DNA from 2 places in the Shewanella sp. Choline-02u-19 genome. Region 1 is predicted to be linked to the other one. Evidence: predicted binding sites of a transcription regulator. Region 1 holds the regulator's gene; the other holds the start of a gene.
The links. The regulator MetJ, encoded in region 1, represses methionine synthesis genes. The targets are predictions, from matches to a motif close to TAGACGTCTAGACGTCTA.

Region 1 (11,648 bases):
TCGTAGTGACCGCGCTCCTCGTGAACGTAGTGACCGTCCAGATCGTCCACGTCGTGAATCTCGTCCTACACCGTCTAGTATCGGTCTAGCTGATTCATTGAAGGACAACCCAGATGTTAAGATGTGCCGTTATATCATCGACGTAGGTCGTGAGAATGGCGTTGGCGTTGGTAACATTGTGGGTGCAGTAGCGAACGAAGCAAACATCGACAGCCGTTACATTGGTCAAATCCAATTGTTTGATCATGTCACTGCGATAGACCTTCCAGACGGAATGCCAAAAGACGTACTTGATCACCTTAGAAAAGTACGTGTATGTGGCCGTCCATTGAATATTCGTGAAGCTGCGGGTGAAACATTCGAGAACACTGCAGGTGGTGGTGATAGCCGTCCAGCACGTCGTCCTCGTAAACCAGCAGGTGCTGGTGCAAGTACTGGTGCTGGCGATCGTCGTCCTTCTGGTGACAGAAAGCCGCACCGTAAAGGTCCAGCTGGCGAGTAATTTCGCAAAGGTAACAGAATAATGTCAGTTTCTACTTATGAGAAACTGACCTATATGTTGCAAACATAAAATCAATTTTATCCATCCGTGGAAAATTGACATAAAAAAGGAGCCTATGGCTCCTTTTTTGTTTTCGAATTTCTATCAATTAACCGTCGTGGCTACGCACCCTGTAAGCCCTCTTAATCGACTCTTTTGTACTGTTGAGTCTCTTCTTGCTGCTTCAATGCCTTTATACATGCCTGACAGAGGCAGGATTTAGACGCTAATAGAGGATTAACTCGCTCTGCACTTACCGCAAGCTCAAGTGCAGCCTTAGATGGAAATGCTTGCGAACGACACCAACATTGTTCAATGCTCTTGCCCTGCAATACTGAACAGCGATTTTGGGACTGACATAGTGGGCAAATGGAAGGATCTGTCGTCATAATATATTGTCCGCTTATTTGACTAATCGATCTGCGGGATGATTTACCCCGTCACAAAGAGTCACGCCAGTTAACTCGTAGGGGTTAACCCCCTCAATACAACCCACATTAACACCAAACTGGTTTGGATTTGAGCGCCGTTGATGGTGGGTATATATTCCGCACACGCTACAAAAATAGTGTTTAGCGGTACCAGAATTGAATTGATACAGCGATAGTTTATCCTTACCCGCAACGACCTTAAGCCCATCAAGCTCAGCAGAAGTGACGATGGTGCCACGACGCCTGCACATAGAGCAATCACAGCGTCGCAAATCAATAATGCCATCAGGTAGGTTAAGCGCTAATTGAACCGCACCACAATGACAACTGGCTGTATGTGTCTGTTTCATTGTTGCTCCTTATGCTTGCAGGCCGTTAATGTAACAAAAAGGGCTCGCGTTAACGAACCCCATTTCTAAGCAAAATAAATCCCAACTTAGCGTTAGAGATCTAACCACCAATACAGCCATTAATCACTGCGTTTAGGGTTATTCCCATAAGCTTTGCTACCAAGTTCAGGTTTACCGTCAACACTGCTGCCATAGTAGCCCTGGTGCTTATGATACTTGCCTTTCAGTTGCTTTATATCACCGGTAAATCTTGGGTCTTGTGGGCGCTCTTGTGCATTAATGTATGCCGCAACGTCCCAAGCTTGTTGATTACTCAACTGAACACTTTTGCTGAATGGCATGTTTTCATAAATAAAGTAAGCCGCGGTATTAACCCTATGCATACCCGCGCCCCAGTTAAAGCTCTGTGGCCCCCAAAGTGGTGGTAATGAGTAAACCCCTGCACTCTCATAGCCTTGACCATCTGCGCCATGACAAGACTGACAATGAGCCTGATAAACCTCACTACCGCGCTTAGGTGAGTACGCCAGCTTAGGCGCGACAATTTTAGGAAATCCCTTCCCTGGCAGTGCAGCACGCTCAGGCTGAGTCATTGCAGTCTTTACGGCTTCAGGTAGTGGCATATCTTCGCGCTTCCCCCCTTTAATTAGGTCACTATCAGATAATTCAGCCACTGCTGTCGTGATTCCAGCTTGATCCATTAAGCCACTCATGCCGAGCCAGTAGGAATAAGCAGAGAGCGCAACCAGCTCTTTGCTGCCTGACGCTGGCGGTGTGCCATTCATTGAGTAAGTGAAACACCCTTGAAGACGCTCTTCATAGCTATTCACTTTATCGTTTTTCTTACGATAGGCTGGATAGGCAAAATAGGCAGCCCATAGCGGTGCAGCATTAGCGCGGCGGCCAGCATCCATATGGCAGTTAGAACAGTTGAGATTATTACCAACATAGCTATCTCGCATCTGCTGTGAATTAACAAATAACTGATAGCCTAAGCGAACTTTATCGCCAAACTCACCTTGGGGAATCGAGCTTAAATCTCTAGGGACTAAATAAGCTTGACCAACTTGCTTGGCCTTAGCAATAAGCTCAGTCTGTTTATCCGGCAGTTCTTGCGCTTGTACCAGCAAGCTAGGACTAAGGCTAATAATGAGCCAACTTAAATGAGATACTTTCATGGTTAACCCCTTATTTTAATTCTGCGAAATACTTCGATAATGCATCAATTTCGGCACTGGTAAGTTTGTCAGCAATGGTCCCCATCACACCATCTTGATCGCCACTGCGGGAATCTTTCTGCCACGCTATCAACTGGTTCTTAATGTAGGATGCTTGCTGACCTGCAAGCCGTGGAAATTCGCCCACACCAAGCCCTGAAGGTCCATGACAGGTAACACAAGCTGGGATGACTCGTTGCCAATCGCCTTGATAGACTAGCTGCTCAGTTGGATTTTCATATACCGCTTTCTCACCCCGTAGATGAGGTGTAACGATAGGCACGTCGAATGATGAAAAATAGTCAGCAACAGCATAAACAGCATCACCTTGGAGGGTCATTGACATAGGCTGCATGGTCGCATTCTGTCTTTTACCGGTCTGAAACAACTTAATTTGTTTGGCGATATAATCAGCAGATAGCCCTGCTAATCTTGGGCCAAGAGGCTCTATGCCTTGCCCTTGAGGGCCATGACAACTGCCACACAGCGCTGCCGAAGGCGGCATAGCCGCATAAGAGGATGCACTTAGCACCAATAAAGCACACGTTATCAATCCACGTTTCATTTTTATATCTCCATCAGTTGATGGTTTTAACAATAGCGCTTCTGAAAAATAATTGCTCATTAAACAGTTAAATCAGAAGGATATCGACTTTTAAAAGAAAAATGACTATGAGAAGTTAATTTTATACGCTAATGCTCGACACTCTAGAAAGTAGCTGCATTCCGCGAAAGGGTCTTGCTTAGTGCATTCCATTATGACTACTCCATTACCTCCCAATTGCTGCACTTTATACTTTAAGTCGCGCAACAACATGGAATAACCAGGTTTGGGGGAGTTCGGCGCTTTTTGACAATAAGATGAAGCCACATCTCCAATCATTTGTGAATCGAAACTGTAAATTTCTTCTACCGAGTACTCTATAACTTTTGTGGCTTTAAGCGTGCCTCCGACATATTCAGGCGTGACATTACTTTGAAACTGCACTCCCTGACAGCCCGCCAAATAGAATAGTGCGCAAAAAACGGCCAGAGCCTTCGCTTGATTATCCATAATCTACCTTTCCTTTGAAATAGATAATGCTAGCTTAAAATATCCTCTTATCTAAATAACCTTAATCTAAATAGGTTCAATAAACAAAAAAACCAACAACCTAACAAGTAGGCTATTGGTTTATTCTCGCTGACTAAAGAGGATTTGTTTATTTACCTGGGCGAACACCAAGAGTGTGGCATATCGCATAAGTCAGTTCTGCACGGTTCAGCGTATAGAAATGGAAATCTTTAACCCCTTCTCGAGATAAGACTTTAACCATGTCCAATATCAGAAACGTTGGTTCCTAAACTACAACGGGTTTGCTATTTACCTGGGCGAACACCAAGAGTGTGGCATATCGCATAAGTCAGTTCTGCACGGTTCAGCGTATAGAAATGGAAATCTTTAACCCCTTCTCGAGATAAGACTTTAACCATATCCAATATCAGAAACGTTGGATCCTAAACTACAACGGGTTTGCTATTTACCTGGGCGTACACCAAGAGTGTGGCATATCGCATAAGTCAGTTCTGCACGGTTCAGCGTATAGAAATGGAAATCTTTAACCCCTTCTCGAGATAAGACTTTAACCATATCAATCGCTACGTTGGCTCCGACCATCTGACGGGTTGTCGCATCATCTTCAAGGCCTTCAAATTGGCGGTGTAACCAGCTTGGAATGGATACATTAGTCATGGCCGCAAAGCGCTTAGTTTGGTTGAAGTTAGTCACTGGTAGGATACCTGGGACAATTTCAGCATCGATGCCTGCTGCAGCGCAGCGATCACGGAAACGTAAATAAGATTCAACATCAAAAAAGAACTGTGTAATCGCGCGGTTAGCACCTGCGTCGATCTTCTTCTTAAGGTGGATAAGATCTGCTTGAGCATTGCTTGCATCAGGATGCACTTCTGGGTAAGCCGCAACAGAAATATCAAAGTCTGCCACCGAGCGTAGCAGACGAACGAGATCATTAGCAAAACGTGTTGGTTTGGCACTGCCTTCAGGCAAATCGCCACGTAGAGCGACGATGTCACGAATACCGCTATTCCAATAATGCTTAGCCAGCTCTTTGAGTTCTTCATCACTCGCATCCACCAATGTTAGATGCGGAGCTGCAACTAAATCAGTCTCTTTTTGAATGCGTTCAATCACGCCATGAGTACGATCTCGAACCCCCGAGTTTGCACCGTAAGTAACAGACACAAATTTAGGATTAAGTGGCTCAAGACGACGAATAGAGTTCCACAATAGCTTTTCCATCTCTGGAGTCGAAGGCGGGAAGAATTCAAAAGAAACGTTTATATCATCTTTTAGCTCAGATAAGCTCTGGTTCAATGATGTCGCATGTTGTGCATGATGAAAGCCCATTTCTATTTCCTCTACTTCAACTCGTTAGTCTAGCCATTTTCAATATAGCCGTTTGGACGTCTATATGTCCATATACTAGAGAAACTGAGATTGAAGTCAAGTGTAAAAAGCAGGCAAGTGCGTTTTTTTCTTCGGACAATAAAATAGCCCGCTAATTCAGCAGCAGAATGTACCAATAGAAATCGAATACGCAGGCCTTAAAACCAAAAAATGCATGCCAGCGTAACTGACATGCATTGTTTAATTAATCGCTTAGCTGCTTCAATCAGCCTTACAATATTATTCCTGCAGTAAGTCTCGGCAAATATGCGCTAAGTCAGATTGCACCGCTGCTGCAGTCACCTGTCTTCCGGCTCCAGGCCCACGAATAATCAGTGGATTGTCTTGGTAGAACTGGCTGCGAATAACAAACACGTTATCGCCCGGCGTTAAGTTGGCATACGGATGACTATTATCAACCCATTGCAGACTCACTTCGGCCTTTAATTTACCATCAACTCTATCTAACGCGGCGACATACCTAAGCACTTTATCTTGCTCAACTGCAGCTAAATACTGCTGTAGCATATCGTCATCAAGCTCATCAATACGTGACAAAAATTGTGCTAACGGTAGCTCGGCAAGATGCTTAGGCACCAATGACTTAAGCTCAATATCTTCAAGCTCAATTTCTAAGCCAATTTCACGTGCCAAAATGAGCAACTTACGCTGCATATCACGACCCGATAAATCATCACGTGGATCGGGCTCTGTGATCCCCAATCCTCGTGCTTCAACCACCAGCTCAGAGAAGGGTTTAACTGCATCATAGTTTTCAAATAACCAACATAAGGTACCTGAAAATATGCCACCGACCGCTTCTATACTGTCACCGCTGTTATGCAGATCATTAATGGCATGTTGTATCGGAAGTCCGGCACCACAGCTGGCGTTATAACGCCAAAACAAGCGGCGATTACCCAGTTGTAGTTTTAGCTCGCGATAAAAAGGCAGTGGTCCAGATCCTGCAAGTTTGTTGGCACTGACAACATGAATACCGCGGGCAAAAAACTCCGGGTATTGCAGCGTTAGATCGGCGCTGGCACTGATATCAAGCGCGATAACTTCATCACACTCAAGTGCTTGTAACTCATCAAACAAGTGACTGTACTGCCAAGGTGTTGCATCTTGCTCAAATACTGTTTTCCAAGAATCCAGTGCTATTCCCGTATCGCTAATCAAGGCTTTTCGGGAGCTAACCAGCCCGACAAGCTCAACACTGGCCTCAATCTCTTTATTTAAGGCCGCTCGTGCGCCGTTAAATAGCTCTATCCAAGCTTCACCAATATTGCCGACACCCAAGAGCAATACGCCAATACGTTTACGCGGGCCAGCACATCGACGATGCACTTTTTGAGTCAATAAGTTCACCTGCGATTGCGGCACTAATGTCACCAAGCTCATGCCGTCATTAAACAGCGGGCGAGCATTACGGCTGAGTAATCGAGCAAAGCCACGACGATAAAGATCCGCATCGGCACTCACTAACGCAACCAGACCAAAATCATCTCTAATTTGAACATCAGTAATACCGAGCGCTTCGCGATTAGCATCGAGCAACGCTTGAACTTGCTTCTGATTCTCAAGGGTAACGGTTAATTCAACCCGCTTTTTCGCAAGCGACCAATGCGCTAGCGGATAAAGCCCTGAATCAGTTAGCAAACTTAACAATGCAGATAAAGCCCCATTCAACTGAATGTTAAACAGTGACACCCGGTTTAGATTAGTCACCACTGGCGCACTGGCTGACGAGCTTTTAGGCGCTATCAGCGTAAAGTCGGTATGTGATGCATAACTTGAGCGAACAGCAAGACTCACTTCAGTATCAAACAAGGGTTGCAAGGTACGATTGTGCAATACTGGCGAACCTAAATGCGCCAGACGATTGGCCTCGTCTAACGAAAGGCTGCTCAATAGCTTGGCATCATTAATCTTATTCGGATCGGCGTTAAATACACCCTCAACATCGGTCCAAATCGTCACCCGTTCAATATCCGCCAAACTGGCAATTAGCGTGGCACTAAAGTCAGAGCCATTACGGCCTAATAACAAGGTATCGCCCTTGTCATTGGCACAAATAAAGCCAGTGATAATGAGTCGTTCATTTGGATGAGCTGCAATGAGTGTTTGCACTCTTTGACGCGAGTCTTGCAAGCGGATCTGCGGCACTGCGCCTTCATCAGCAATCAGTAAGGTACGCGCATCAACATCAGATGCAGCCACACCAGACTCTCGTAATAACGCCGCCAGTAAACGGGACGACCAGCGCTCACCAAAACTCACCACTTGGCTACTTTGGTAATCGTTGATAGATTCTATAGACAACAAGCTGATCAGTTGCGCTTTATCGTTTGATAGTCGCTCTCTAAGCGAGCGAGCTTGCTCATTCGACAATAACTGTTCGATCAGCTTTTGTTGAAAACTAATGAGTATTTGTAGCTCTTCCTGCCATAACTGCTGAGTCGTGCTCAACTCAAGTAATCGATACAGAAAGTTAGTGCTTTTTCCTGCCGCAGAAACCACGACAAGATCGTCACTGTTACCATGAGTCAGGAGAATATGTGCAACGCGACGATAGCAGTCTGCGTCAGCTAAACTGGAGCCACCAAATTTATGTAAGTGACAGCGTGCCATCTTAAACCCCTTTAATTAACAAACGACAGCTGCATTGAGTGCAGCTTCAATATCGGCAACAAGATCGTCAGCATCTTCAATACCAACTGAAAGACGAATAAGGGTGTCTTTAACCCCTGCTTGTGCGCGTGCCTCAGGATCCATCGCTCGATGCGTCATGGTTGCAGGCACAGCCACTAGACTTTCTACTCCTCCGAGGCTTTCTGCAACAGAGAAATAATTAAGATTTTTTAAGAAAGCGACTAACTGTTCCTCCCCGCCTTTTAGCTCAAAGCTGAGCATGGCACCAAAGCCTTTTTGCTGCTTGGCAGCAATTTCATGACCAGGGTGATCTTTAAGGCCGGGGTAATACACTTTCTCTACCGCGCGATGACGGGTAAGAGTAGCAAGGATCCGCTGCGCATTCGCCTGATGTTCACGAATTCTCACTGCAAGTGTTCGAATTCCGCGCAATGTTAGATAACTATCAAATGCACCGCCGGTAAGCCCCAAGGTATTTGACCACCAATGCAATAATTCGCCCAGTTCAGCATCTTTCGCCACCACGGCACCGCCGACAACATCACTGTGGCCATTGATATATTTTGTGGTCGAGTGAATAACAATATCAGCACCCAACAGCAGAGGCTGTTGCAAGATGGGCGATAGAAAGGTGTTATCAACCACAACAAGCGCGCCAACTTCATGGCTGGCAGCACTGATCGCCGTGATATCAACAACCCGTAACAATGGATTTGACGGTGTTTCTAGCCACACCATCTTAGGTTTGTTAGCAATGGCTGTTGCCAATGCCGCTGCATCGGTTTGATCAACCACTTCAAGTTTAAACTGGCCTTTCTTAGCAAGATTGGTAAATAGACGATAACTACCGCCATAACAATCATGAGGTACCACCAACAAATCATCTGGCCCAAGTAAACTGGTGGCTAAGGTGATTGCAGCCATCCCAGTGCAAGTCACAACGCCAGTACAGCCTTTTTCGAGCTCAGCAATAGCGTCACCCAAGATTGACCGAGTGGGATTGCCTGAGCGGCTATAATCGAAATCTCTTGGATTTTTGTGGCCATCAAAAGAATAATTGGTAGAAAGATAGATCGGGGGTACAACCGCACCGTGTTGGGTATCGGACTCAATGCCTTGGCGTACAGCTACAGTGGCTAGTTTACGCTCGGTCATGTACTACTCCTCTTGCTATATTTTCTTACTAGGGATGTCTGGACGTCTAAATGTACCTAAGCAATTCACCCTAGTCAACCAGTTTAGCCGTTTAGACGTCTAAGCATTTAGAAATCTATTTGCATTTGTCATAAAATAGAGGCAATAATTTGACTGTGCTGCATAAGAGGTTAAAATCTGCCCCGCATTTAAAAATTACAGGTGAGTCAATGACTGAGTGGAACGGCGATTATATCAGCCCATATGCTGAACACGGAAAAAAGAATGAGCAAGTTAAAAAAATTACTGTCTCTATTCCTTTAAAAGTACTCAAGGTGCTTACCGATGAGCGTACACGCCGCCAAGTGAATAACTTACGTCATGCCACCAATAGCGAATTGCTCTGTGAAGCGTTTCTACACGCCTACACAGGACAACCGTTGCCAAATGATGGTGATCTATCAAAAGATAGGCCGGATAGCATGCCTGCGGAAGTTAAACGCTTGATGGATGAGATGGGCATTGAGTGGGAAGAGCTAGAGTAAACCAGCTCAGTATTTGCAAACAAGGATCACAAAGCGGTCCTTGTTTGCATTCGCTCGAGTAAAAAACCAGAAGCCGCGCCCTTCGGGTTCGTTTCTGTGCTGCTATTTTTTTATGACAAAAATGCGTTATGAGCTTTCGCTCAAACCTTGTCATAAAATCATTATTCTTTATTACAAAGACTCGAACAAAAAATAAGCTCGAAAATTTAACAACCTCTAGGTAGCCAAATGTTAGAGCCAAGCACGCTCATTCTCGCCTCAATCATTATATTTTGTGGTGCATTAACACAGAGTTTAATTGGCTTTGGTTTAGCTGTCATCGCAAGTCCGCTGTTATATATTATCGAACCCTCCCTAGTGCCAGCATCAGTCATTATGATGGGATTCTCTACCGCTGTATTGACGCTTTTTAGAGAGCGTGGTCAGCTTGAGTTCAACGGACTGCAGTATGCGCTACTGGGACGTATTCCTGGCGGTATCTTAGGCGCTACGCTTATCGTAATAGCCCCTCAACCTATTTTAGGGCTGGCAATTGCTCTTATCGTTGCGCTCGCCGTTGGCTTTAGTTTGATGAAGTTTAGTATCCCGGTGAACCGTGTAAGTCTGTTTATTGCTGGGATCCTCTCAGGCGTCTTTGGCAACATTGCCGCCATTGGTGGTCCGCCGTTGGCAATATTACTCGCAGGTAAAGATGCCGGCCAGTTTAGAGCAGCCCTTTCAGCTTTCTTTATTTTCAGCTCAATGATTGCTTTGACCATTTTGGGGTTTGCAGGGCTGCTAAAGCTTGAGCATTTGTGGGCATCGTTAATGCTATTGCCCTCAGTCATATTGGGCTATGCCGTTGCAGGCAGATTGGTAGGCAGAGTCGATAAACAAAAAACCAGAGCTTTCACTCTGGTTTTATGTAGTTTCAGTGCACTTATCTTAACGATTAAATCGGTTATCGAACTCAGTTAACTCAGCTATAAATCGATAAATCATGGCGTGTTAGAAGTGATATGAGGTTTGCAATACGCCACCGATGGCTTCATCGCTGCCAAACATCCCAGTAAAGTCTAGGAAAAATGATTCTCCAAAAGCAAAGCCAGAACCAATAGAATAAATGTTAGCCGTTGAATCTTTCATGTCGTGACGATAGCCCACTCGCAATGACATCCAGTCAAATGCACGTACTTCGCCTCCTACGCGCCAATATTGGGTGCCATCAAGTTCTTTAAACTTCTTATTCTCAATTAAATCAACATCGGTAGTGACCGTTAATCGCCTCCAGTCATAAGCAACACCCGCGGTAACTAAAGGCTCAACACTGTAGGTAAACTTTTGCCCTTCAACTTCAATGGTATCGACATCTTGGCTAATCAAATTTCGACCTGATAAACCAAAGACTAAGCCGTTGATAGGTTCAATAGCCACACCGACATCGACATTGAAACTGGTTTCATCGTTACGATATTCAACATCATCAAAGTCGCTGGCAGAGAAGTTGTTCGCGCTAGCGCGATAGTTATAAGTGTCAATGCGTTGGAACTTAGGTGATATACCGACAGAGATCGGCATATTAACGATAGAAAGCGGGAAACTTAACGCAATACCTAAATCAGAAACAGCGCCTCCAATAACTTGACCACTTGACGCTAAGTCTGTCACTGCAGGCGGATTATTGGCATCTAAATTCGCCAGCGCATCAATATCAGATTGAGCAATGTCGGCAACACCAACGGCGCTAACATAACTTTTATAGAAAATGGCCATTGGCATTCTTTGATGCGGAATGGCCACGCTAAAGCCAAGACCAGCACTGGCATAAGCTGATGTGCCTTTTAGTGATTCTAAATCGAGGATCAAATCATCTCTGTAAACATCAATATTGGCACTATTACCTGCATCTATGGCTGCGGCTAAACCATCATAGGAGCTAATAAGAGAGTCGAATTTATCAATCATGTTGTCGCTGTCGGCCATATCAACACCCAATACCGGCATCAGTAATACAGCTGAGTTATCTTTGTGCGCATTTAAACCGAGAAGAGCAGGATTGACGAATGCAGCCCCCTCATTATTAGATGATGCAACACCTGCGCCGCCCATCGCATCGCTACGGGCCTCATAATACTCTTGCCCTGAATAGGCAAAAAAGCTGGGGATTAATGCACACAATAGCGCTAATTTACGTAGTTTCATCCATTCCGCCCTTTTTATGTCCTTAACGCTTTAACACCAATACGGCCCAAATCGAAAAAAGGTCTTAAATTGTTTTTTCTTATTAGAGTTATTCTAAGCCAAAAAAAACAACTATGGGATAAAAAGTTAACCTTAAAACAACATTTTT
Region 2 (11,648 bases), 300 kb from region 1:
GTGAGGAGTGTATGAACCCCTTTTGTTAGTACATCGGTGTCGAGCGCAAGGTCTTCTGTTTCCAGTGCCATAGCTTGATTGAAGTTAATTAGCGCTTGTAAATCGGTAGATTGGCCTTTACGAATTATCATGGTATATCCCTTTTTTTTGAGTCACTTTACCATGCGTGATAATTTTAAATTGCAATTTTTCGATTATATTGATTGATTGGCATTCGACTAAAGTCTCACTCTGCTACACTTTTTTTAAGGTTAAAGAAAGTTGAGGTGATGATGGATAACACGCCCCCTTCCGGTGACAAAAGCCGTCATGCTGGCAGCGAACAACAGATTCAGACGTTTAAACCGATTAATCACCCGCGTCATTTTGTGGCGACCCTGCTGACTTTTGGCGTTTGGGGGCTCGTTTGGTGGTGGCTTATCCTGCGCTCAGAGGGAAAGCATAAACAGTTATTTAGTGGCTTTGATGATGCCTACTGGAGTTATTTAATTGAGCGAGAACAGCCGCCAGCAGCATTGCACACAATGCACTTCTCTAAAAATGAGAAAAACTCAAAATTTGAGGCGTAAAATTACGAATTCCTTAATGACCTAGGCGTAATCGTTGCGACTAATTTATTGAAGGGGTCAGCGTGATATAGATCATCCCTGCCATTTAATGCCTATGCTAAACTGCCGCGTTATTTTTTCAAGCATGCATTTGCTTGTGTCTTCCTTTCCAATTGTTGCAAGGTTTAATTATGTCAAAACAACAAACTTCACTTTTTGGCAAAGTGTGGTCAAGCTGGATGTCTGTGCCATTGTGGCTGCAGATCCTGATCGGTATGTTGCTGGGGATCTTAACCGGCGTCGGTTTTGGTGAACAAGCAACCGTATTAAAGCCAATTGGAACCCTATTTGTTAATACCATTAAGATGCTTATTGTCCCTTTGGTGTTTTGCTCGCTTATTGTGGGTGTCACATCGATGCAAGATACAGCCAAGATGGGGCGTATCGGTTTTAAGTCATTTGCCTTCTATTTAGGCACCACCTCGATAGCGATAACTGTCGGCCTTGCAGTGGGTCACTTTTTACAACCGGGTAAAGGCCTAGGTATGGTCGCTGGACCCTCTGATGAGGTTGTTAAAGCGACGCCATCGGTGATGGAAACTTTGATTAATATCGTGCCGACTAACCCTATCGCAGCACTCGCCAGTGGTCAGATATTGCAAGTGATTGTATTTGCCGTTGCTCTAGGCGTTGCTCTGGTACTGATTGGTGACCATGGCAAGCCTGCGATAAAAGTATTCGAAAGCCTCGCTGAAGCGATGTACAAATTAACCGATATGGTGATGAAACTTGCACCTTACGGTGTATTTGGCCTTATGGCATGGGTGGCTGGCGAATATGGTGTGGGTATGTTGATGCCATTGATTAAAGTCATTGTGGCAGTGTATATCGGTTGCTTCTTACATATTGTTGGCTTCTACAGCATTGTATTAATTGTTTTCGCCAAACTAAATCCTCTACAGTTCTTTAAGGGGATCCGTAATGCCATTGCGGTCGCATTCACCACCTCTAGCTCGGCAGGTACGTTGCCAGTAAGTATGAAGTGTGCCAATGAATATTTAGGGGTGAATAAAAAAATCTCTAGCTTTGTATTGCCACTGGGTACCACCATCAATATGGATGGAACCGCCCTATACCAAGGTGTGACTGCACTGTTTGTTGCCCAAGCATTTGGTATCGACCTTAGCTGGGTGGATTACATCACGATTATCCTCACCGCGACGTTAGCCTCAATTGGAACCGCGGGTGTTCCCGGTGCAGGTTTAGTGATGCTAACACTGGTGTTAACCACGGTTGGTTTGCCATTAGAGGGGGTGGCGTTAATTGCAGGTATTGACCGTATACTTGATATGGCCCGCACCGTGGTGAATGTCTCTGGTGACTTAGTCGCAACCACTGTGATTGCCAAATCAGAAGGCGAACTCAACATCGAACATTATAATGCCGGCGCGGAAGAGAGTGCAGAAATTGCTGAGAAGCTAAAGTCATAGTCGCTAAGTAATAATAAAAAACCGCCTATTTAGGCGGTTTTTTTGTTATTGGGTTTTAGTCGTTAATACGAGCGACGAATAGTTATTTTTTACTGAGTATTAATAGCGTTTTATTGTCCGTATCTTGCAGCAGTAGTTTGCCTTTGCTGAGCTTGCCTTGGCTGATATCAGGCATCGCCTGCATAACGCGTTGCTCTTGTGCCATTAAGGCATCAACACAGGCTTTCATGGTGCTACCCGCGGGTTGAAGCTGCAACGATTGACCCGATAAAACATAACTTCCAAAGAAATTATTACAGCTATTGTTGCCCGTTAATTTACCTTCTGCTTCGAAAGTCAGTTGAGCTGGGCTATAGTCGATAACAGGTTGACCGTTTGCAACTTCAATATGCCATGTCCCCTCAATAGCTAAATCCTCGATTTGGACTTGCTGAGTTGACTGGCATGCGGATAAACCTAGTAGCAAACCAGCTACGATAAGGGATTGTTTTATCATTTTACGGATCCAAAGTGATTAATATCGATATGTTGTAAGTATTTTAGCTCAAAACCAACTGAAATAAGGCGATTGTTAGTGCAAAAAAATGTAATTAATTACCTCAAAATGCTGCATTGGGTCGGACTAAGTATGCTGTTATGCGGCATCGGGCTATTTTTCTTTACGGAAATGCAGCAACAAGTAACAGGAATAACGATTATTGCCAGTTTAGCGGGTTTAGGGATGGTGATGATGTCTCCCTTTCCCATTGCGTTGTTTCTACAATGGGCGAAGGATCAAACACCTGATCAATAGGGCTTGGTGACTAAAGACTGGCGACGCAGTTCGAGATCGTCCTCGGCAGCTTGTTGCATCGGTATTAGAGACTGCTGTGCATCGGGTGTAAAAAAGCTTTTACCGACGACGATACTTAACTTTCCAGCTTCTCTAGTGATCTGTTTTCGCAGACGAATAATGAGGGTCTCTAAATTCGGTTCACTGTCGACAAAAGCTAAAATGATGAACTTATTCTCCTCGATACGGGCTGACATGTCAGCTTCTCGTAAGCTCTCTGCAATAATGCGTGCCAATAATCGTGCTTTTTGCGATACCGATAGCGGAGCATTACGCATCAGTGGACTGTCGATCATTTCAATGATGATGATCCCAGCATGTGAGCCAAAACGTCGGCTCAAACTCAGCTGTCTTGGCGCCATGAGGCCAAAGCCATATGGGTTTAGCATTTGAGTGGTTTCATCTTGAAACGATAAGCGTCGCACTTGCTGCATTAAGTACACTTGCTTTAGTTCGCCTTGCAGCAAAGAGCGCACCGATTCAATCACCGTTAGTGAAGCGGATGAAGCTTGAGTGGTGTCAGGATCACAAATTAAAATACAACCGAACACTCGACCATCAGGCCAAGATAGCTGCAAACTCAATACTTGCTCATAGTGTGAAAAAAGTGCGCCAATCTCATTGGGTATTAATGAGCTTGTACCATAGCAGCTGCTTGAATTTACTGGCCCAATCAGTAGTGAGTTTTCCAATAACAAGCCTGTTTTTAGTGGGCTGTCAGCATGTGCTTTACCGCAAACTATTTGCGCATCTTCAGCTGAAAATTGTACGATAAGACTGGTTTTTGCACGATACAAGTCGTTAAGTAAATCGACTTGTAGTTGCCACCTTGTCATGCTTACAGCAGGGTGGTCTTGCTCTCTTAGCCAAATGTTTTGATCTATGTGCTGGGCTAACATGATTAAACTCGCTAGTGACTATTTATGCTAAGAAGTCAGCATAAAATAATGCATGAATGACGCGGTACTATACTGTGTTTACTAAGTTGTTTAAATGTAAAATTAGTGAAAATGTTGTGTAGATCTGCTTAATTAGCGCTCATCGGATCACAATGGTTAAGCTTTGTATATTGCATGTTGTTAATGGGCACGTTTTAGCGCGATAAACTTGATATAATAGCCGTTGTAGTTAGTGTCATTACTCTAAAAAATAATGGAAGAAAAATATCAATATTCGGTTAGCGACGCTGGAAGATGTCTTGCCTCTTGCGGCTTTAGAGCAAAGTCAGTTACAAGATGAACTGTCGATTGAACAGCGAAATAGCAGCCTTGATGGGCAATCGTTTAGCCAAGCAGATTTAACCTGTCTGGTGACTCAACATTGGGTTGTCGTTGCTGAGCTTGGCGGGCATATTGTGGGTTATGTTATTGCTGGACGTTGGGCTTTCTTTAAGCAGTGGCCAATCTATCGTAATTTACTCAATCGCTTATCAAGAATTGAATATGACAAGGCAAGATTGACTGAAAAAAATTGTTGCCAGTACGGACCCATTTGGATTGCTACCGACTACCGTGGCCAAGGCATTTTTGAAGCGCTGGTGAAGTTTGTCCGAAAAGCAGTCTCTAAAGAGTTGCCTTATATGTTGACCTTTATTGCTGAAGATAATGGCGCTTCTTTTGCTGCACATACTCGTAAAGGAGGCATGCAAGTTGTCGACTTTATTAGTTTCGATGAGCGTGATTACTATCTGTTGGTGTTACCAACGACTGAAAGCTTTTTCTAAGGATATTTATGTTGTCTGAACCTGTTGCTTCATTCTTTGCGCCTTATCAGCAATTAAATTTGCCTGCTTACGACAACCTTAAATTGGTTGTCGCGGTATTGACGGAAAAAGACGAGGAGTGCCACGCCTTGGAAGCTGAATTAATGGTTGATGGTAAGCAGGAAAACAGTTATCTAGTGCGTTGGAAGAAGCACTTTATCTATTGTGGTCGCACTAACTCTTATGCTAATAAGATTGATGAAGTGGCAGATCTAGCGGTTATTGATGCGGAATCGATAGTGGTACTGCAGCCAGCGGTTTTGTCGATGCAACAGGTATCGTTTATGTGCATGGAAAATTCGCATTTTGACCATTGTTAAAGGTGTTTTCGGGCTGAAAACGGTTTAGCTTTTTAAGATACTAAGCTGCGCTTGAGTTTTAAGTTAGACTGCGTCTAACAACTAAATCAATCAAACTTCGTTTGATAAAGGTCGTGGTGCTTCGCCCATTCTAGTAATCAAGAGCAGAGCCAAGGGGCAAAGCGCAAAGCGCTTGCGCCCGCTCTTGATTTCATCAGGGTATCTCTCAGCGCTCCGGCGAAATTTCTGATAAGCGAAACTTCCAACGGGGGAGATTTGATTCTGTCGTTATAGGTGTTGAGGTTAGTTAATGATGTTTACTGTTTATACGAGTGAAGGTATCTACCGTATTTTTATCTGCGTACTTCGGCAACTTCGATGGGGAACAGGTGTTTTCTGTTAGTTCTGAAGATTAAAGTTTCTCTGACCCCACTTGTTTCAAGTCATTGCTATTTAGTATCGAAGTTCTAGAAAATTTAAGCTGACCTTCATTTATTTACGTTACAGTCACCAGTCAGCTCTGTCTCAACAATGTTTGATGAAGAGTGACATTTGATGTAGAACAAGGTATTTCGACGCAGCTATACGTTAGTGAGTATCGATACTGGCATCATAAGAGTTGCAGTAATGGTTTTTATCTTTAAATTTTTCGAAGCTTGCAAACTTCGCCTGGAAAACAACATATGAGTAGTACATCGACACATAAACCTCGGCCATTGGTTGACCTGTTAGTGAGCATTGCTATCCCCGCTTTTATTCTAATGAAGCTAAGTGGTGAAGATCAGTTAGGGGCGAGTGGTGGATTAATGTTAGCGTTAAGCTTTCCACTGGGCTGGGGCATATTTGAGCTGATAAAATATAAGAAGTTTAATTTTATTGCCTTGCTTGGATTAGCCAATGTGCTGTTGACCGGTGGGATTGGTTTACTGGCACTAGACCTTAAGTGGTTGGCAATCAAAGAGGCCGCCATTCCAGCCGCTATTGGCATTGCAGTCATTATTTCGACCTTCACCTCTAAGCCATTAATTAAAGCTATCATATTTAATCCAGCGGTGATGGATGTTGACAAGATTATCAAGCGACTGCTGCAAACCAATTGCGTGGCTGCATTTGAGCAGCGACTAATGAAGGCTACCTACTTGGTTGCGGGCTCGTTCGCGTTCTCCGCCATTATGAATTATGTACTGGCTAAATGGATCGTCACTAGCCCAACAGGTACCTCTGAGTTTAATGAACAGTTGGGACAATTGACCCTATACAGTTACCCGATGATAGCCTTGCCGTCTATGTTGATGATGATGGGAATATTTTATTATTTATGGCGCACCATCCATGATTTAACCGGGCTTAAACTGGAAGAGGTTTTGGCAAATAAGTCATAGTTGTGTCAGGTTACAACTGACCAACGTCGTGGGATTCCATCCCGCACCCTAGCGGGTAAATCAAACTCCGTTTGACCTTTAAGTTAGACTGCGTCTAACAACTAAAGTCGTGGCCATGCCACTTATCTGGCAACGCCTGACCTTTAAGTTAGACTGCGTCTAACAATTAACGTCGCGGCGCTTCGCCCGCACCCGAGCCAAGGGGGAAAGCGCTTGTCCCCCTTAACAAACCCTCAGCGCCCCTAACGAAGTTGTCACCCTTGTGCTTATGGATAAATCGCTAACGCTTCCGATGGGGCATCTGATGTGAATGGATTCATGAATGCCGTGATGGCATGGATGCCAAAGAACGGCCTGCCCCGCGAAAGCTACGCCGACATCCATGTCGGCATCACGCGATTTATTCCAACGCACTTCGGCAACTCCGATGGGGAACTGGTGTTTTCTGTTAGTTTTGGAACTTACTTTTGCCCATAACGAGTCAGAAAAGCTCAAACGTCATAGACGCAAGCAGCATTAGATTAAGTAAGAAAGGGTGCTTGGAAATACAGTATTATTGGTTTTTTTGTGGAAACAGATCACTTTCTTAGATTCAATTCACGCTTTACTATTGTGCAGTGTTAGTAACTTGTATAAATTCAGTAAGATGTAAGTGTGCGTTCATGAAAAGTTCAGATAACCGGAAAGCAAAGTGTGCGACTCACTTTTCTCCCTAGGTGTATTGGATACAATCTTAAGCGTAAATGTTTAATAAGCTGTTATTCATGAACTTTTAAGCATTTTTACTGTGCACGATTTTTCAACAAGGTTTGGCAAAACGCGCAAGCCGTATATTAAAATGTTATGCAGTTCTTGGAGGTAGCTTGAAGAAAACTATATTTTTCCTAGTGAAAATTTTTGATGATGAAAAATACGCTAACGACTTTAGAAATGGAAAACTTTTTGCAAACAGACTTTCCTATTTTAGAAATCTAGAAGAAGACCAATACTCTAACCGTGGAGATATGCATGAAGGAGTTGTCAGTTGGTTCCAACCAGATCAAATTAAACTTGAGATTAATGGAAGAACATTGACTGATTTAGCTGGGCCAGTTTCTGTCAAAATGAATTGGCATGATCATCTAAATGTCTTTTGTATATATGCAGCACACAGTGGTGAATTTGAAAGCTTATCACATGAAAGCTTAGGTGCTTTTAAAAAGCAATTAGAAATCCCTGAGGATTGTTTAAATTTAGGAAAGCATGCTGTTGTAGTTACAAATTTCACACAATTTGTTGAGCGTGTTAAAGCCGCAACAGAAAAGAACAATTATGGGTTAAATGCATGCTTAGTCGATTACTATAATCCAGATTCTTTCAGTGGTACTTTTGGAGAAGAAGAGGCTGTATTTAAAAAGCGAAATGAGTACTGTCATCAGAAAGAGTACCGTTTTGCTTTTGATACTGGAGTTACAGGTAAAGAACCGTTACTTTTGGATGTTGGAGATATCAGTGATATTACAACGCTTTGTAATGTCGCTGATGTTAACAAGCTTCTTGAAATTAAATTGCCTGTCGAGGAAACTGCATAACAAGTCAATTTAAACGGAACTAAAACAGTTTGCCATGTTTCGTTCCTCAACAAGTTTGGCAAACAATTTCAGTCCGCTTAATGTGGGCGTTATACGTACCACAAGGATTCTGTGATTCATGAAGATTTTATATTTCACCTGTCTATTATTATTGACTTCATGCGGCAGTATTTATACTGGTAACCCTGTATTTGATGCCGTTTATTCAGGAACATCGGCTGTAATAGCGAGTGATGGCGCATCATCAAAATGTGAGCAAGGCCACGCTCAAGATAGAGTTGATTGTCGTAAACGAAAACAAGAGCAAGTAGATGCAATTAATAAATCCATAAAAGAACACAGTCGTAAATAGTACGTATAACAAGCCAATTAAGCAGGACTAAAAACAGTTGGTTTTTGCTCCTGCGTCGCTTATTTTAACCAACTATTTTTAGCCCCTTATTGGGGCGTTACCACATATCCGTTTACCACATTTTCCCTAATGAAATTCATTACTCCAAGAGCTTTAGCTCTAAATCGTTTCTGTCCAATAACGATCTGTACCCTTTGGTCTGATATCTAATGACTAACAAGCCATTACAGACCCACAAAATACACCCATTCCCCATCGGAGTTGCCGAAGTACGTTGAAGACTCTTTATAAGCCAAAGTCCGTAATGCCCACACGGATGTGGGCATAGCTTTCGCGGGACAGGATGTCCCATCGGAAGCGTTAGGCTATTTCGAATAAGTACGAGGAAGACAACTTCGTCGGGGCGGCTCGGGTGATGCAAGAGGGGGAAGCTGTTGTACCCCTTTTGCCCGTGTGTGAGCTGGAAGCTCACGACCTTTATCAAGCGGAACTTGATTGAGTTAGTTGTTAGACGCAGTCTAACTATAAGGATTTAAAGGGGTTAACCCCATTAACACCAACCTTTCACTACCCCTTTGATACTTCAAAAACAACTGCGCAATGTCATTTGGTGCGTCCTCAATGACAGTAAACCCATGTTGCGCATAAAACCCTTCTAAATGCACCAAGGCAAAAATGTAAGTTTTACCATCACAGAGAACAGGCGAAAGCTGGCGCATCAACCGATGCCCAACACCTTGACCACGAAAATCAGGATGTACCAACATACCTGTAAGAATCGATAATTGGCCGATCGGTCGAATACGGGCGCTGGCTACTATTTCAGAGCAAATAATTTTAGAACAAGTGATTTCAACGCTATTAGCCGAAGTCGAGTCGGCTTGAGTCAACACGCAGAGTGACTCTTTCTGCAGCAGCCGTGCATAGGGCATATGTTGGTGATAGAACTTCTTCACCTCGATGCGATCATTAGCCGCTAACCAAGTTAATTGCACTTTAATACTCATTGTTGTTGCTGGAAGCTGAAATTATGGCATTAAAAAACCGCCCTTAGGCGGTTTTTATTAGCGTTGGACAAACAACACTGAATTAATCGATAACGATTAAATACCTGCGTCAGCACGGAGTGCTTCTGCTTTATCTGTTGCTTCCCAAGGAAACTCTTCACGACCAAAGTGGCCATATGCTGCCGTCGCAAGGTAGATTGGGCGGGCTAGGTTTAACATCTCTGTTAAGCCATATGGACGTAGGTCGAAGTGACGACGTACTAGATCAATCAATAACTCTTCAGCCACTTTAGCAGTGCCGAATGTTTCGATGCTGATTGATGTTGGCTCTGCAACACCAATGGCATAAGACACTTGTAGCTCACAACGATCAGCAAGACCGGCTGCAACAATGTTCTTTGCAACGTAACGTGCTGCGTATGCTGCACTGCGGTCAACTTTTGATGGGTCTTTACCTGAGAAAGCACCACCACCGTGACGAGCCATACCGCCATAAGTATCAACGATGATCTTACGACCGGTTAGACCACAATCACCTACTGGACCACCGATAACAAAACGGCCAGTTGGGTTGATGAAGTACTTAGTGTCTTTAGATAACCACTTAGCCGGTAGTATTGGCTTGATGATGGTTTCCATTACGCCTTCAATGAGATCGGCTTGGTTGACGTCTTCGCTATGCTGTGTAGAAAGCACAACGGCGTCGATACCATGGATGCTGCCATCACTGTTATAAGCAAAAGTCACTTGGCTTTTCGCATCAGGACGTAACCACGAAAGCGTCTTGTCTTTACGTACTTCAGACTGACGTTTCACGAGCTTGTGTGCATACGTGATCGGCGCAGGCATAAGTACGTCAGTTTCGTTGTTGGCATAACCAAACATAAGACCTTGGTCACCGGCACCCTGTTCTTTAGGGTCTGCGCGATCAACACCTTGGTTAATGTCTGGAGACTGCTTACCAATGACATTTAATATAGCGCAAGAGTCGGCGTCAAAACCCATATCAGAATGGGTATAACCGATTTCACGTACGGTCTTACGGGTGATCTCTTCGATATCAACCCAGGCTGAAGTAGTCACTTCACCGCCAACCATAACCATGCCAGTTTTGACATAAGTTTCGCATGCTACGCGTGCTTTTGGATCTTGCTCCAAAATTGCGTCTAATACCGCATCAGAAATCTGATCGGCGATTTTATCTGGATGACCTTCTGAGACAGACTCAGAGGTGAACAAGTGCTTTGCCATGATGGAAAATCTCGTCTTTATACAATTTGAATGTGTAGAAGTATCTACATCTAGACGGCTATCTTAGTGGAAAACAAAAAAGAAGACACCCCCTTTCAGTTAATTTTGTGCAGTAATCCACGCTATTATGTCCTTAATAAATACATGGTTAATAAGCTGAAGTTTGTATAAGTTGCTGATAAAGTTGTTGTTAGCGGTGTTATTTTGGTACTTGTTCTGATAAAAAAATGATCAATGCACCTTGGGTTCGCTAGCAAATAGATAAATATCTTATTTTAACTAAGATTTAGTGCTCTAAAGGTGGGTTAACGTGTTGTTAAATATGGTTAGCTTGTCATCGCTATTGGCTAATATGTATCGATTTTTTCATTCTGGGCGAATTAAATTTGCGTCCTACAGTCTAGTAGGCGAAAATATGGCTCCAAATTTTGCTGTAGTGAAGGTAAAGCAAATACCAAAGTTGCTGCCTCCTTCGCTAGATCTAAGCCTCAATACCCCAACACTACGCAGGAGAGAGCATGTCATCTCGTAAAGAACTCGCTAACGCAATCCGTGCATTAACCATGGATGCCGTTCAAAAAGCCAATTCTGGTCACCCAGGTGCACCAATGGGGATGGCTGACATCGCTGAAGTGCTATGGAATGATTTCCTTAAGCACAACCCAAACAACCCTGAGTGGGTTGATCGTGACCGTTTTGTATTATCAAATGGTCATGGCTCTATGCTTATATACTCTTTGCTGCACCTTACGGGTTACGCATTGCCAATTGAAGAGTTGAAAAACTTCCGTCAGTTGCATTCTAAAACACCGGGTCACCCTGAATATGGTTACACTCCAGGTGTTGAAACAACGACTGGCCCATTAGGCGCTGGTATTAGTAACGCGGTTGGTATGGCGATTGCTGAAAAGACATTGGCTGCACAGTTCAACCAGCCAGGTCACGATATTGTTGATCACTTCACATACTGCTTCTTAGGTGATGGTTGTTTGATGGAAGGTATCTCTCATGAAGCATGTTCATTAGCAGGAACGTTAGGTCTTGGTAAGCTTGTGGCTTTCTGGGATGACAACGGTATCTCTATTGATGGCCATGTTGAAGGTTGGTTTACCGATGATACACCTAAGCGTTTCGAAGCTTACGGCTGGCATGTT

Region 2: a site for MetJ is predicted at 10,538-10,555, ahead of metK (methionine adenosyltransferase). Genes of this name have one in related genera too.

The regions. Positions count from the first base shown of each region.
Region 1 covers NZ_PJBE01000012.1:476,692-488,339, reverse strand. The annotation lists gene CXF83_RS04220 (DEAD/DEAH box helicase) at 1-502, shown strand, start outside; gene CXF83_RS04215 (cysteine-rich CWC family protein) at 685-930, opposite strand; gene CXF83_RS04210 (GFA family protein) at 945-1,322, opposite strand; gene CXF83_RS04205 (c-type cytochrome) at 1,442-2,500, opposite strand; gene CXF83_RS04200 (c-type cytochrome) at 2,511-3,104, opposite strand; gene CXF83_RS04195 (hypothetical protein) at 3,210-3,593, opposite strand; gene CXF83_RS04190 (methylenetetrahydrofolate reductase) at 3,742-3,855, opposite strand; partial or broken gene CXF83_RS04185 (methylenetetrahydrofolate reductase) at 3,899-4,018, opposite strand; gene metF (methylenetetrahydrofolate reductase) at 4,056-4,946, opposite strand; gene CXF83_RS04175 (bifunctional aspartate kinase/homoserine dehydrogenase II) at 5,226-7,619, opposite strand; gene metB (cystathionine gamma-synthase) at 7,635-8,795, opposite strand; gene metJ (met regulon transcriptional regulator MetJ) at 9,005-9,319, shown strand; gene CXF83_RS04160 (sulfite exporter TauE/SafE family protein) at 9,548-10,276, shown strand; gene CXF83_RS04155 (conjugal transfer protein TraF) at 10,307-11,500, opposite strand.
Region 2 covers NZ_PJBE01000012.1:774,186-785,833, forward strand. The annotation lists gene CXF83_RS05355 (GNAT family N-acetyltransferase) at 1-131, opposite strand, end outside; gene CXF83_RS05360 (hypothetical protein) at 273-569, shown strand; gene CXF83_RS05365 (dicarboxylate/amino acid:cation symporter) at 740-2,038, shown strand; gene CXF83_RS05370 (META domain-containing protein) at 2,121-2,534, opposite strand; gene CXF83_RS05375 (hypothetical protein) at 2,613-2,831, shown strand; gene CXF83_RS05380 (GGDEF domain-containing protein) at 2,825-3,769, opposite strand; gene CXF83_RS05385 (GNAT family N-acetyltransferase) at 4,036-4,593, shown strand; gene CXF83_RS05390 (hypothetical protein) at 4,602-4,952, shown strand; gene CXF83_RS05395 (VC0807 family protein) at 5,615-6,313, shown strand; gene CXF83_RS22485 (hypothetical protein) at 6,620-6,790, shown strand; gene CXF83_RS05400 (hypothetical protein) at 7,177-7,884, shown strand; gene CXF83_RS05405 (hypothetical protein) at 8,003-8,236, shown strand; gene CXF83_RS05410 (GNAT family N-acetyltransferase) at 8,755-9,243, opposite strand; gene metK (methionine adenosyltransferase) at 9,340-10,494, opposite strand; gene tkt (transketolase) at 11,013-11,648, shown strand, end outside.